DNA from 4 places in the Fictibacillus sp. 7GRE50 genome. Region 1 is predicted to be linked to each of the others. Evidence: riboswitches for the same ligand, from Rfam matches in the RefSeq annotation. Region 1 holds a riboswitch; each other region holds the start of a gene.
What was found. Region 1 has a riboswitch for thiamine pyrophosphate ahead of thiD (bifunctional hydroxymethylpyrimidine kinase/phosphomethylpyrimidine kinase). Riboswitches for the same ligand answer to the same signal wherever they lie in the genome.

Region 1 (3,209 bases):
AGGTTGGCTTGATATAGAGCTACCATTGAGGTAGCAAAGCATCCTGTCCCTGTGACATAAGAAAGCATCGGATCCCCATGAGAAAGCACGATAGCTTTTTCACCATCTGAAATAACATCCTTACTTCCAGTCATGGCGATAAGACAGCCTGTTTGCTTTGCCGCAGCCCCCGCAAGCTTGATCAGATCATCTTCAGACGTCGCCAAATCACCATCCACACCTTTTCCTTCCCAAGCCCCTTCAGCCAGAAACTGCATTTCAGCAGCATTTCCGCAAATTGTCAGAATTGTTCGGGGTCTGACCCCCTTAAATTCTGAATATTCAAACAACAACTTCTTTACGAGCTCTTGCCTGAATGATGATAGACCTACTCCTACTGGATCAAGGACAACTGGAACCTCAGCGTACAATGCTTTACGAAGTGCGAGTATCATAGATTTTGCTGAAGCTTCATCTATTGTTCCAATGTTCAGGACTAACGCATCGGCAACCCCTACAGCTTCTTCAACTTCACATGCGTCATGCACCATCATTGGACTCCCTCCTGCTGAGAGGACTCCATTGGCCAGAAAGTTCATGGTGACATTATTCGTTATATGATGAATGAGTGGCTTTTCTGCTCTAATCTGTGAAACAAACGTTTTCCATTCTTGTATCCTAGTATTGTTCATGTGCAATCCTCCTATAGGCAAAATGATTGACCGGTCCATGACCTGAACCAACATCGATTCCATGTTCAATTGCGGTCTGTATATATTTCTTAGCATGCACGATCGCACTATCGACCTTTTTCCCGTATGCAAGCTCTGCAGCCAATGCTGCTGAAAACGTACAACCCGTTCCGTGAGTATTTTTCGTTTGAATCCGCTTCTCTACAAGTTCAATCATCTCTATGCCATTAAATACGAGATCCGAAACAAATTCACCGTTTCCAAAGTGTCCGCCTTTTACTACAACATGATCAGCACCCGAATCAAACAAAACTCTTGCCGCCTCTTCTCTAGCCTCGCTGCTGTTTATCGTTATACCTGTTAATGCTTCAGCTTCAGGAATGTTTGGTGTGACGATCTTCGCGAGCGGTAGCATACATGTTTTCATAGCATGTAATGCTTCTTCTCCTAACAATGTTGCCCCACCTTTTGCGATCATAACTGGATCGACCACTACGTTTTTCCATCCGAATTTAGTTATCATATAAGCTGTTCTCTCAATATAATCACCTGAAAAGAGCATTCCAGTCTTTATCGCATCCGGCGTCAAGTCACTGCCTATAGACGCTAACTGAGCTTCTAAACCTTCTATAGAAACTGGATATACGCCTTGAACGCCTGTCGTATTCTGTGCAGTGACTGCCGTAAGGACCGACATACCATACACGCCTAATTCTTGAAACGTCTTTAGATCAGCCTGAATACCTGCACCACCGCCACTATCTGATCCTGCAATCGTAAGTGCTTTACTTACCTTTATCAGTTGTCCCATATTCATCTACCTCCTAATTCCTAATGCAAAAAAAGCCACCCGCTGATTGGCGGGTGGCTTAAAATTTCATTTCATAAAGGAAACTGTTATCCACACCGCTTCCCTACGCCAGTATGAACTGGATCAGGTTCAAAGGGTCGAAGGTCATAACCTTCTCTCAGCTTAAAATAAGCACCCCTAGCGAAAATGACATTATTGAGTTAACACAATCCTACTCATACATAAACAATAATGTCAATTATTTTTAGGTTACGTGTTTCAAAAAGTTTAACCATCTTTAAATACGGGGAAATAATAACTAACACACTATTACAACATAAAAAAAATAGAATTTAAACAATTGTAACAAAGAGCAGCAAACAGAAATAAAAATGACAAATCATTAACATTTTTTCCAAAAGGTGGTGAAAACATAGCACTTTAGATACAATGTATAAATTTTTTCAGAATTTTCAAATAAAATGGTTGTCATTAGGCATCTTGCTCAGTATACTAGTAGAAACCTAGAAACATAAAAGGTTAATTGGATAGGGAGATAATTTTAAGGAGGGAAACAGGATGAAAGACAAAAACACTTCTTTTAACAAGAACCAAAATGAGATGGTGCAATACAAACAACAAAAAAGAGACCCATTTGCCTTCAGCCTTATTGCCCAAATGGTATTAGATGAGGCCCTTCACAATTATTACAAAGCGTATTATGAGAGAGAAATTGACATTGCCTTGGATACAAAAGATAAAGAACGTTTTATGAAATTAAGCGCAGAATACAAAGCGTTTCTCAGCTAGTGCTTTAAAACGGCACACCACTTAAAAGGTGCCGTAAGAGCCAAAACACCCTTTCAGCAAACGGATCATCCGTGCTGCAGAGGGTGTTTCTGACGTCCCAGTTACTGACAAGTTAAACACACATCTCTTAAGACATAGTTGTCGGTGATTCCGGCTTTTTCTTTTGTTCTGTTTTTCGTCTCCGCCACCATACATAAACCACAATAATTACGATCAGCCAAATCGGTGCTAATCCTAAAATACTCACTACAATTAATGAAATCGCAGACATTAAAAAGTTCACCGTATCCATAAAAAGCACCTTCGTTTTTGCCCACGTATTTAACCCTTCTGTTTGAAGTTCTTGCGCTTTTAAATTTTTCACTTCAAATTGTATCGTAACCGTTGAGTAATCACTTTGATTTTTCAAAAAGTTTAAGCGCCCTTCTACCTGTTCTATCTCTTCTTGTACGGCAGCTAGGTCACCAGATATCTTTAATAAGTCTTCTGTCTTCTGTGCGTCCTTCATAAAAGCCTCAAGACGTTCCCTAACTTGTTGCTTTGCTTTCAACCGTGAAGTCAGATCAACATATTCTTCTGTAACGTCTTCTCCAGTAACATTTTCGTATGGTGTTCCTTTACTTAAACTTCGAACATCATCTAAAAACACACGAAAACTTTTCATCGGCACACGAACAACCATCACACCAGATTCATCATTCTTTTCACCTATACTAGTAGTAGACTCAACGATATATCCGCCTGTCTTCTCTGCCGTTTCTCGAACAGTCTCCATCGAGCTTTGCAATTTATCCACTGCGATCATGAGTTCAGCGTTATAAATTACTTTCCTTTGGTTTTTTAGTTGCTGTTCCGCTTTATCATTATCTGATTCACCATTCCTACTTCCCTCTTCTGATGAACTCTCTACCTTGGCTTCTGACTGTGTCCCACCACTA
Region 2 (3,209 bases), on a different contig from region 1:
TTCACATTGATAAAATACTTCATTCACACAACACTCCTGTTTTTTGATTATGTAACTGTTATTCCCTAGACACGTTGTCATCAGACATATAAAGGCACAAAAAGGGAAGATAACCTATAAAAATTGTACAAGCACGACTCGTCATATTTCGAACTTTGTCCCGATATGATGTAGAGAGAGCCTGACAAGCACAGGCTTATCAAGCGGAAAGGGAGTTGGAAGTTATGAAAACTGCAGGTTCTTGGTCTCATTCGTTAAAATTTCTTTTGTTCAGTGCAGTTGGTATTTTCATGTTCTTCATTCCGATCACAGTGAAAGGAAAGTCATCGATCCCACTCGATCATCTTGTAACATGGGTGAGAGATACAGCGGGTGAAGCTGTACCGCTTTATGCATTGCTCGTCATATTGCTCGGTGCTGTTTATCCGTTCTACAAAAAAACGTGGAACAAAGACCGAGTCATGACCACCTTCTCATTGCTAAAAGTTGTGGGACTCGTTGCAGCTGTCCTACTTTACTTTGAATGGGGTCCGAGCTGGTTAAGCGATCCGAACATGGGACCGTTCTTATTTGAGAAACTCGTGATCCCTGTTGGGTTGCTCGTTCCACTCGGCGCTGTCTTCCTTGCCTTTATTGTAGGATATGGTCTGATGGAGTTTATTGGGGTGCTCGTGCAAAAGATCATGAGACCTATCTGGAAAACGCCGGGCAGGTCAGCGGTTGATGCCGTCGCTTCATTTGTCGGCAGTTATTCGATCGGTCTACTCATCACGAACCGCGTGTTTAAAGAAGGAAAGTATACGGTGAAAGAAGCAGCTATCATTGCAACTGGTTTCTCTACCGTTTCTGCAACGTTCATGATCATTGTGGCAAAAACGCTAGGTCTGATGGAAATGTGGAACACCTACTTCTGGACGACGCTTGTGGTAACTTTCTTAGTAACGGCAATCACAGTGAGACTTCGTCCGTTAAGCAGAATGGATGATACGTATTCTGGTGGGGAAGGTCAGCCGGAAGAAGAGGTGAATGAGAAATACTTGCAAACGGCTTGGCGAAACGCGATGGATTCATCTCAGAACGCCCCTGCATTCTTGACTAACATTTGGTCTAATTTAAGAGATGGCTTTCTGATGGCGATGAGTATATTGCCTTCCATTATGAGTGTCGGTTTAATCGCCCTTTTGTTGGCAGAATACACGCCTGTCTTTGACTGGCTGGGTTACGTTTTCTACCCGATCACATGGGCGCTGCAGCTTCCCGACGCTATGCTTGCGGCAAAAGCGGCTTCCATCGGGGTTGCTGAAATGTTCCTGCCTGCACTCTTAGTAGCGGAAGCGGCGCTTGTCACGAAATTCGTAATCGGTGTCGTATCCGTAGCTTCCATTCTGTTTTTCTCAGCTAGTATTCCTTGTGTACTCTCAACAGAAATCCCAATCAGTGTTCCAAAACTACTAGTTATCTGGTTCCAACGCACGGTGTTGGCATTGATTATAGCGACTCCGCTAGCTTATTTATTCCTATAAATACTTTTACTGGTTGTTATGAAAGCCCTTTATCGATAGAATAGTAGTATATAAAAATTAAATAGTCATTACCACTAGGGGTGCCTTTGTTAAGGCTGAGATTAGAGTGAACTTTAAGACCCTTGGAACCTGATTTGGTTAGAACCAGCGTAGGGAAGTGGTGTGTGGATCAGATACTTCGCTATAAATTCTTAAAACTGTGAAACCACCTCTTTGCTGCATAAAGGAGGTGTTTTTTTATTGTGGAAAAACAGCTTCATGTAATTACTACGGGAAGGCAAAGTGATGAAGAGTTGGTTAAGATAGCGATACTCATTCATCCGTACATCACGGCGCTGCATGTACGAGAAAAAACAAAGTCTGCCAAAGAAGTCAGTCATCTTATCGAACGTCTGCAGAAAGCTGGAGTGCCTCCCTCTAAAATTATCGCAAATGATCGGGTGGATGTAGCGCTTTGTACAGGTGTAAAAGGTGTTCAGCTGACACACCACAGTTTAGATGTGTCACAAGTGCGAAGAGCTCTGCCTGAAATGCTGATCGGCTGCTCTGTTCATTCTGTTTCAGAAGCACAGGATGCTGAACAAAACGGCGCCGACTTCATCATGTATGGTCATATTTTTAAAACGGACTCCAAACGTGGTGCAGAGCCAAGAGGGTTAGATCAGCTTCAACGTGTGGTAGATCAAATCACAATTCCGGTCATCGCGATCGGAGGCATTACACCAGAAAACGTACGGAATGTCATCGGAACAGGTGCATCTGGAATCGCCGTGATGTCAGGCATTTTAGAAGCAAAATCACCACTACAAGCGGTGAAGCTGTATAAACAACAACTGGAGGTGTGGGATGCGCACAACGTATGATGCCATCATTATTGGAGGCGGCGTGATCGGCTGTTCCATCGCCTATGAGCTTTGTAAACGAAACAAACGTGTGCTGCTTCTTGAAAAAGAAACAATTGGGAGCAGGGCTTCAAGTGCTGCAGCTGGCATGCTCGGTGCAGAGATGGAGTTTGAGACCGATCATCCACTCTATCTGCTCGCAAAAGAGAGTCGGAATGCCTTCACCCCTTTATCACAGGAGCTTTTCGATGTTTGTGGGATAGACATCGAACTGATCCAGAAGGGGATTTATGAACTCGCGTTTACAGAGGAAGAAGCGGATGATTTAAAAAGAGAAGCGGCCAAGCGTCGAGATCAAGATGAAGAGGTTTTCTGGCTTTCAGCTGAAGAACTGATCATAAAAGAACCCGCATTATCCTCACTTGTAAAGGGAGCTCTCTATTTTGAAAAAGATGCTCAAGTGTCACCTGTTAAGCTTACTCGCGCCCTTTATCAGTCCGCAAAAATTCTCGGTGCCGAGATAAAAGAGCGTACGGAAGTGGTTGAGCTTCTCCAAACCAACAACAGAGTGACAGGTGTCGTAACAACGAAGGAAACGTTTCATGCTGATTCCGTCATAGTAGCTTGTGGGGTGTGGAGCTCGGAGATAGAGCCTTCACTAAAAATGGTGCCTGTAAAAGGGGAATGTCTTTCTTTTAAAACACAGCGTCCACTACTCACAGGTACGGTAAAATACAAAAACTGTTACCTCGTTCCAAAGCGAGAAAACCAAATTTTTGTTGGCGCGACAAGTACACCACACGTCTTTGATGAAGAGGTAACATTTTCAGGTCTCTTTGAATTG
Region 3 (3,209 bases), on a different contig from region 1:
ACATTCTTGATGTGAAGGAACGCAAAAACGAGCTAGTTCGTCCTCCTATCGCGAACGTGGACCAAGCCATTCTAGTTTTTTCAGCTACTGAACCGGATTTTAGCACGCTTTTATTAGATCGCTTCCTTGTTCATATTGAAGCGAACGATATCTTACCTGTTATTTGTATCTCAAAAATGGATCTTATACAGAAACCTGAAGAGATCGAGGAAATCAACCATTATATAGAGGCGTACAAAACATTAGGTTATGAAGTCATTCCAACTTCGACGAAAACAGATGATAGTCTTGAAATGTTCTATCCACTTTTCAAAGATAAAGTTACCGTTTTTGCAGGGCAGTCTGGAGTTGGTAAATCTTCCCTTTTGAATGCGATCAATCCAGAGCTTATGCTTGAGACAAATGAGATTTCAAGCCATTTAGGCCGAGGGAAGCACACGACTCGTCATGTGGAACTCATTCTCTTTGGTAATGGCTTAGTTGCTGACACGCCTGGGTTCAGCTCGCTAGATTTCTTAAATATTGAAGCGGAAGACTTATCGATGTACTTCCCAGAAATGGACGAGCTTCGGGGCGATTGCAAATTTAGAGGGTGCTCACATACGTCTGAACCGAAATGTGCAGTTAAAAAAGGGGTAGAGGACGGAGTCGTTCCAAAGTTCCGCTACGACCATTACGTAAGTTTTTTACAAGAAATTAAAGATCAAAAACGGAGGTACTGATGATTAAAATAGCTCCATCTATTCTGTCGGCTGACTTCTCAAGGTTAGGCGATGATATAAAAGCAGTAGAAGAAGCGGGTGCGGATTATATTCATGTTGATGTGATGGATGGCCATTTCGTACCAAACATCACGATCGGACCACTTGTTGTTCAAGCGATCCGACCTGTTACAAAACTTCCGTTAGATGTACATCTCATGATTGAAAATCCAGATCGATACATTGAAGAATTTGCAAAAGCAGGTGCTGATATTATTTCTGTGCATGTTGAAGCATCACCTCATCTACATCGAACGGTTCAACTTATTAAACAACAAGGTGTAAAAGCGGGTGTGGTGATTAATCCAGCAACACCAGTCGATTCTATCAAACACATAATACAAGATGTTGACCTTGTGTTGTTAATGACTGTTAATCCTGGGTTTGGTGGACAAGCATTCATAGAGAGCGTAGTGCCCAAGATCAAAGAGGTGTCCGATCTCGTACAAACACAAGGATTGAACGTTGAGATTGAAGTTGATGGCGGTGTAAATCCAGAAACAGCTCGTCTTTGTGTGGAAGCTGGTGCGAATGTATTAGTTGCTGGTTCTGCCATTTATGGGAAGAAAGATTTAAAGGATGCAATAAAAGCCATTCGTGGTGTATAATTGATTAAAGAAAATTAAATAAGCAACCACAGGGGGAGTCCTTTAAAGGGCTGAGAGGGGAGTGTTCTCCCGACCCTTTGAACCTGAAGCTGGATCATACCTGCGTAGGGATGTGGAGTCGTATGACTTTTTGAATGTAAATCTAAAAAGCAACCGAGCTCACATGCCGGTTGCTTTTTTTGTTTTTCTGTTAGCATAGAAAATAGGGGGTTATCATGTATGAAAGCAAACAACATATCATTATTAACAGAAATCGCTATCATGTCTGCTTTATCATTGATTTTAGGTTTAATTAAATTTGCTGGTCCTTGGCCACAAGGTGGTTCTGTTTCGTTAGAGATGGTTCCAATCTTTTTAATGGCTTTTAGAAGAGGGCTAAAGGCAGGGGTGCTTACAGGCTTAGCTGTAGGACTGCTTCAGCTTCTTGTGAATCCTTATGTTATTCATCCAGCACAGATGATCTTAGACTATCCGTTAGCGTTCGCTCTAGCGGGCGTTGCGGGGGCATTTGCACCGTCTATCACTCAAGGTGCCAGCAAGAGAACGTTCTTGATGGTTATAGGAATTTTCGTAGGTTGCTTGTTAAGAACGATCTCACATGTATTATCAGGGGTTATATTCTTTAGTGATCTAGCAGAAGAGATGAACATATGGCTCTATTCGTTCTTATACAACGGATCGTTCATGGTCGTTATTTTCGGGATTACTGCTCTAGTCGTTATACTACTAACAAACACAGCTCCTAAACTACTGCACGCTGCTCATAACGGTCGCCATCAAGCAGCATGAAGATAAGCATAGTTGCAGGAGGTCCGGAGCATTTGATTCCTGATTTGAAGGCATATGATCTATCATCGGATCATATTTGGATCGGTGTCGATAGAGGAACCCTCTTTTTATTGAGAAATGATATCTTTCCACAGTATGCATTTGGTGATTTTGATTCTGTTTCAGATGATGAGAGAAGAAGTATAATGAACTCTTCGATAAAAGTGAATCAATACCGATCAGAAAAAGATTCCACTGACATGGAGATTGCACTAGAGTGGGCGTTGAAACAGAATCCAGAACAAATACTCATATTCGGTGCGACTGGTGGAAGGTTAGATCACGAACTGATGAACATCCAACTTTTATTTAAAAGTCGGAGTAATCATGCAGATGTAAGGATAAAGGATACAAGGAATGAGATCTCACTTCATCTACCTGGATGTTATGAAATTGAGCAAGATCACAGATACTCATATATCTCATTTCTGGCTCAAAGTGAAGAAGTGACAGGCATCACCTTAGAGGGATTTAAATACCCGTTAAACCAAGCTAAACTTCAGGCTGGTTCATCGTTATGTGTTTCCAATGAGCTTGTAAATAAAAGTGGTACTTATTCTTTTGACTCCGGCATAATATTGATGGTAAAGAGCCGTGATTAAAAAATCACGGAATACAGGCCCCAAAGCACCTTTTTATAAAAAGGGGAATAAAGTATTTATTGTTTAGCTCTTATCATTTTTTATGGGCCTGGAGGAGGGGTAAGATGAAATTTTATACCATTAAACTTCCTAAATTTTTGGGAGGCTTCGTACGTGCCGTCTTAGGTTCTTTCAAAAAAGGATAACAAACAAAAAAAGCGCCTGTGCGCTTTTTTTGTTTGTTTTTTATGAGTGGTTCTATGAAAGCAGTTCTTTCCGCTCCAGATTGGATGATTTACTGTCCAGTTTAAAGAAAATACTGTCCGCTTTCAGCTTTTTACTGTCGACTTTTTTTAAAATACTGTCCACTTGGATCTATTTTGGTCTTCAAAGAGCTTTTTGGGCAAAGAAAAAAACAGCAGCGGTTGCTG
Region 4 (3,209 bases), on a different contig from region 1:
TCATACGATTCAGATGAAAAGAACATCAGATGATGCAGGAAATATGGTTTTTGAAGAAATTCCTGGATCTGAAAAAATCTGGCCAGCTGATCTTGTTTTCATCGCGATCGGTTTTGAGGGTACAGAACTGCCAGTCTTAAAAGAATTTGGTGTTGAAGTCAAACATAACAAAGTAGATGCTAAACATGGTGACTATAGAACAAATGTAGATGGAGTATTTGCAGCAGGTGATTCTAGACGTGGTCAAAGTTTAATCGTTTGGGCGATCCAAGAAGGACGTGATTGTGCACGTCAAGTGGATCTATCGTTGATGGGAAGTACGGTTTTGCCTTAATACTTTTTTCCATGCTACAATAAACTCCAAAAGCCAAAAGCTTTTTATATATGATAAAATAGGTCTTAGGCTAAAACAATTCTTTTATTTATAAGGAGTAGACGCATGGAAAAAGTACTTATTTTTGGACACAAAAATCCAGATACTGACACGATTACATCAGCTCTCGTTTACGCTGACTTGAAGACTAAATTAGGACAAAATGTAGAAGCTATTCGCCTAGGTGAGATCAATGGTGAAACACAATATGCATTAGATTATTTTAAAGCTGAACTTCCTCGTTTAGTTGAACATGTCTCTGCTGAAGCAAACGCGGTAATCTTAGTTGACCATAATGAACGTCAACAAAGTGCAAATGACATTGACAAAGTAAGAGTATTAGAAGTTATTGACCATCATCGTATCGCGAATTTTGAAACAAGCGATCCTTTATACTATCGTGCTGAACCTGTTGGCTGTACAGCTACAATCCTAAACAAGATGTACAAAGAGAAAGGCGTTCAAGTTGAGAAGAACATTGCCGGACTTATGCTTTCTGCCATTATTTCTGACTCATTGTTGTTTAAATCACCTACTTGTACAGAAGAAGATGTTGCCGCAGCACGCGAGCTTGCTGAAATTGCTGGTGTAGATGCGGAAAAGTATGGTCTAGAAATGCTAAAAGCAGGTGCTGACTTAAGTGATAAATCTGTTGAAGAATTGATTTCACTTGATGCTAAAGAATTTAACATTGGTGAAAACAAAATTGAAGTTGCTCAAGTGAATACGGTTGATGCTAGCGATGTATTAAAGCATCAAGAAGACTTGGAATCAGCGATTACGAAAGTGATTGCAGACAAAGGTCTAGACCTGTTTATGTTTGTGGTAACAGATATTTTAACCAATGACTCGACAGCGTTAGCTCTTGGTAAGAGATCACAATCTGTTGAAGAAGCTTATAACGTTAAATTAGAAAACAATACAGCCATCCTTAAAGGTGTTGTTTCCCGTAAAAAACAAATCGTACCTGTTTTAACAGAAGCGATGAGCAAATAAATGAAGATTTTAAAGGGTAATGCCATACTACGGCTTTGCCCTTTTACTTTGTTATACAAAGTTCGTGTTTCTTAAAAATAGTTGACAATCTAAAAGAGACTGCTATCATTTAAGACAGAAACCAACTATATAAAAACGAACCACTAGGGGTGCCTTTTATAAGGCTGAGATCAAAGTGCGACTTTGAGACTCTTAGAACCTGATCTGGATTATACCAGCGTAGGGAAGTGGTGTTGCGGAGTCTTTATTCCTGTTTTGAATTCTCCATATACAACCACTTTCTTAGCTGAGAGTGGTTTTTTTGTTGGATAAAACAAGGAGGATTCATATGAACACATTTACTGATATCTTGCGAGAAAGAGCGGCTTCTATTTGGGAAGCGAACCTTCAACATCCATTTGTGAAGGGAATTGCAGATGGTGACCTTTCTTTAGAACGGTTCAGGTACTATGTATTACAAGATTCGTATTATTTATCTCATTTTGCAAGAATACAAGCGATGGGGGCTGCAAGAGCTGAAGATTTGTATACGACTTCTAGAATGGCAGCACATGCACAAGGTACAAATGACGCGGAGTTAGGACTTCATGAGACATTTATGAAACAGCTTGGAGTGACAGAAGAAGAACTAGCTGATTTTGAACCTGCTCCCACTGCTTACCATTATACATCTCACCTTTACCGAGTTGCAGAGTCTGGAAGTTTGGGAGAAATTATCGCAGCAATTCTGCCTTGTTATTGGATCTATCAAGAGATTGGTGAAACATTCAAAGGGGCGACACCACAAGAATCCATCTATCAAGAGTGGATCGCTGCATATGGCGGTGAATGGTTCACAGAACTTGTACAAGAGCAGATTGATAGACTGAATCAATTGGCTGAAAAAGCAAGCGATGTGGAGAGAAATAAGATGATTCAACATTTCTTGATCAGTTGTCAGTACGAGTATTCCTTCTGGGAGATGGCTTATACATTGGAAAAATGGCCGATTCCATTCAGCCTGACCACGTCGACGATCGGGAGTGAAGGGTAGTATGCAAAAGGGGTTAAAGTTAACGGATATCCTTGTAACAATCGTAATCTCTATCGCATTTGGCATACTGTATAAGATTTGGGGACCTCTATATTATGCCGTAAAACCGTTTGGCCTTCACATCGATCAGTTGATATATGGGATGTGGTTCATGGCGGCGACCGTTGCATTCCTAATCATTCGAAAGCCTGGAGTTGCCCTATTGGCTGAAATTGCTGCTTCTTCAGGAGAATTTTTGATGGGTTCTGAATTTGGACTTGAAGTGTTACTATACGGACTGATTCAAGGATTGTTTGCAGAATTTATCCTATTCGCATTTCGTTATAAACGATTTGACCTTTTCGTCATCTCACTTGCTGCACTAGGTTCATGTGCAGGATCTTTAATCATGGACTTTTACAAAGGATATATCGGTGATCTTTCAACATGGAATCTAACATTATTTATCGTATTTAGAATAATCGGTTCTATCTTGTTTACAGGATTGTTTGCCGTTTCTATTGCAAAAGCTTTAGAGGCTACAGGTGTGACGAATTTAGTACGATCTTCGTCAAAAAAGGATCATGAAGCGTTAGATCAATAACTGAGGTGGTTGGATGACAAGCGTAACTTCTGTGAGAAATCTGAGATTAAAGTTTCCGGGCGAATCAAAAATGCTGTTTAGAGATATGAGTTTGTCTATTAATCGTGGTGAAAAAGTGCTTCTTCTTGGCACCTCCGGATGTGGCAAATCCACATTGTTGCAGGTTCTTTCTGGACTAGTACCACGAACAATTGATATTCCTATGAAATGTGATGACATACAAA

Region 2: linked by a shared signal. The riboswitch ahead of tenI (thiazole tautomerase TenI) and the one ahead of thiD (bifunctional hydroxymethylpyrimidine kinase/phosphomethylpyrimidine kinase) in region 1 are both predicted to bind thiamine pyrophosphate.
Region 3: linked by a shared signal. The riboswitch ahead of thiT (energy-coupled thiamine transporter ThiT) and the one ahead of thiD (bifunctional hydroxymethylpyrimidine kinase/phosphomethylpyrimidine kinase) in region 1 are both predicted to bind thiamine pyrophosphate.
Region 4: linked by a shared signal. The riboswitch ahead of tenA (thiaminase II) and the one ahead of thiD (bifunctional hydroxymethylpyrimidine kinase/phosphomethylpyrimidine kinase) in region 1 are both predicted to bind thiamine pyrophosphate.

Annotation. Positions count from the first base shown of each region.
Region 1 is NZ_JACZDW010000002.1:86,219-89,427, forward strand. It holds gene thiM (hydroxyethylthiazole kinase) at 1-671, opposite strand, end outside; gene thiD (bifunctional hydroxymethylpyrimidine kinase/phosphomethylpyrimidine kinase) at 658-1,470, opposite strand; TPP riboswitch at 1,566-1,671, opposite strand; gene IHV12_RS07490 (IDEAL domain-containing protein) at 2,041-2,271, shown strand; gene IHV12_RS07495 (DUF4349 domain-containing protein) at 2,399-3,209, opposite strand, start outside.
Region 2 is NZ_JACZDW010000001.1:1,109,206-1,112,414, reverse strand. It holds gene IHV12_RS05420 (hypothetical protein) at 1-23, opposite strand, end outside; gene IHV12_RS05415 (YjiH family protein) at 225-1,523, shown strand; TPP riboswitch at 1,590-1,696, shown strand; gene tenI (thiazole tautomerase TenI) at 1,766-2,386, shown strand; gene thiO (glycine oxidase ThiO) at 2,370-3,209, shown strand, end outside.
Region 3 is NZ_JACZDW010000003.1:442,303-445,511, reverse strand. It holds gene rsgA (ribosome small subunit-dependent GTPase A) at 1-722, shown strand, start outside; gene rpe (ribulose-phosphate 3-epimerase) at 722-1,369, shown strand; TPP riboswitch at 1,391-1,497, shown strand; gene thiT (energy-coupled thiamine transporter ThiT) at 1,589-2,158, shown strand; gene IHV12_RS13445 (thiamine diphosphokinase) at 2,155-2,799, shown strand; gene spoVM (stage V sporulation protein SpoVM) at 2,904-2,984, shown strand.
Region 4 is NZ_JACZDW010000003.1:152,392-155,600, reverse strand. It holds gene IHV12_RS12020 (glutamate synthase subunit beta) at 1-334, shown strand, start outside; gene IHV12_RS12015 (manganese-dependent inorganic pyrophosphatase) at 440-1,369, shown strand; TPP riboswitch at 1,505-1,612, shown strand; gene tenA (thiaminase II) at 1,698-2,402, shown strand; gene IHV12_RS12005 (ECF transporter S component) at 2,404-2,985, shown strand; gene IHV12_RS12000 (ABC transporter ATP-binding protein) at 2,999-3,209, shown strand, end outside.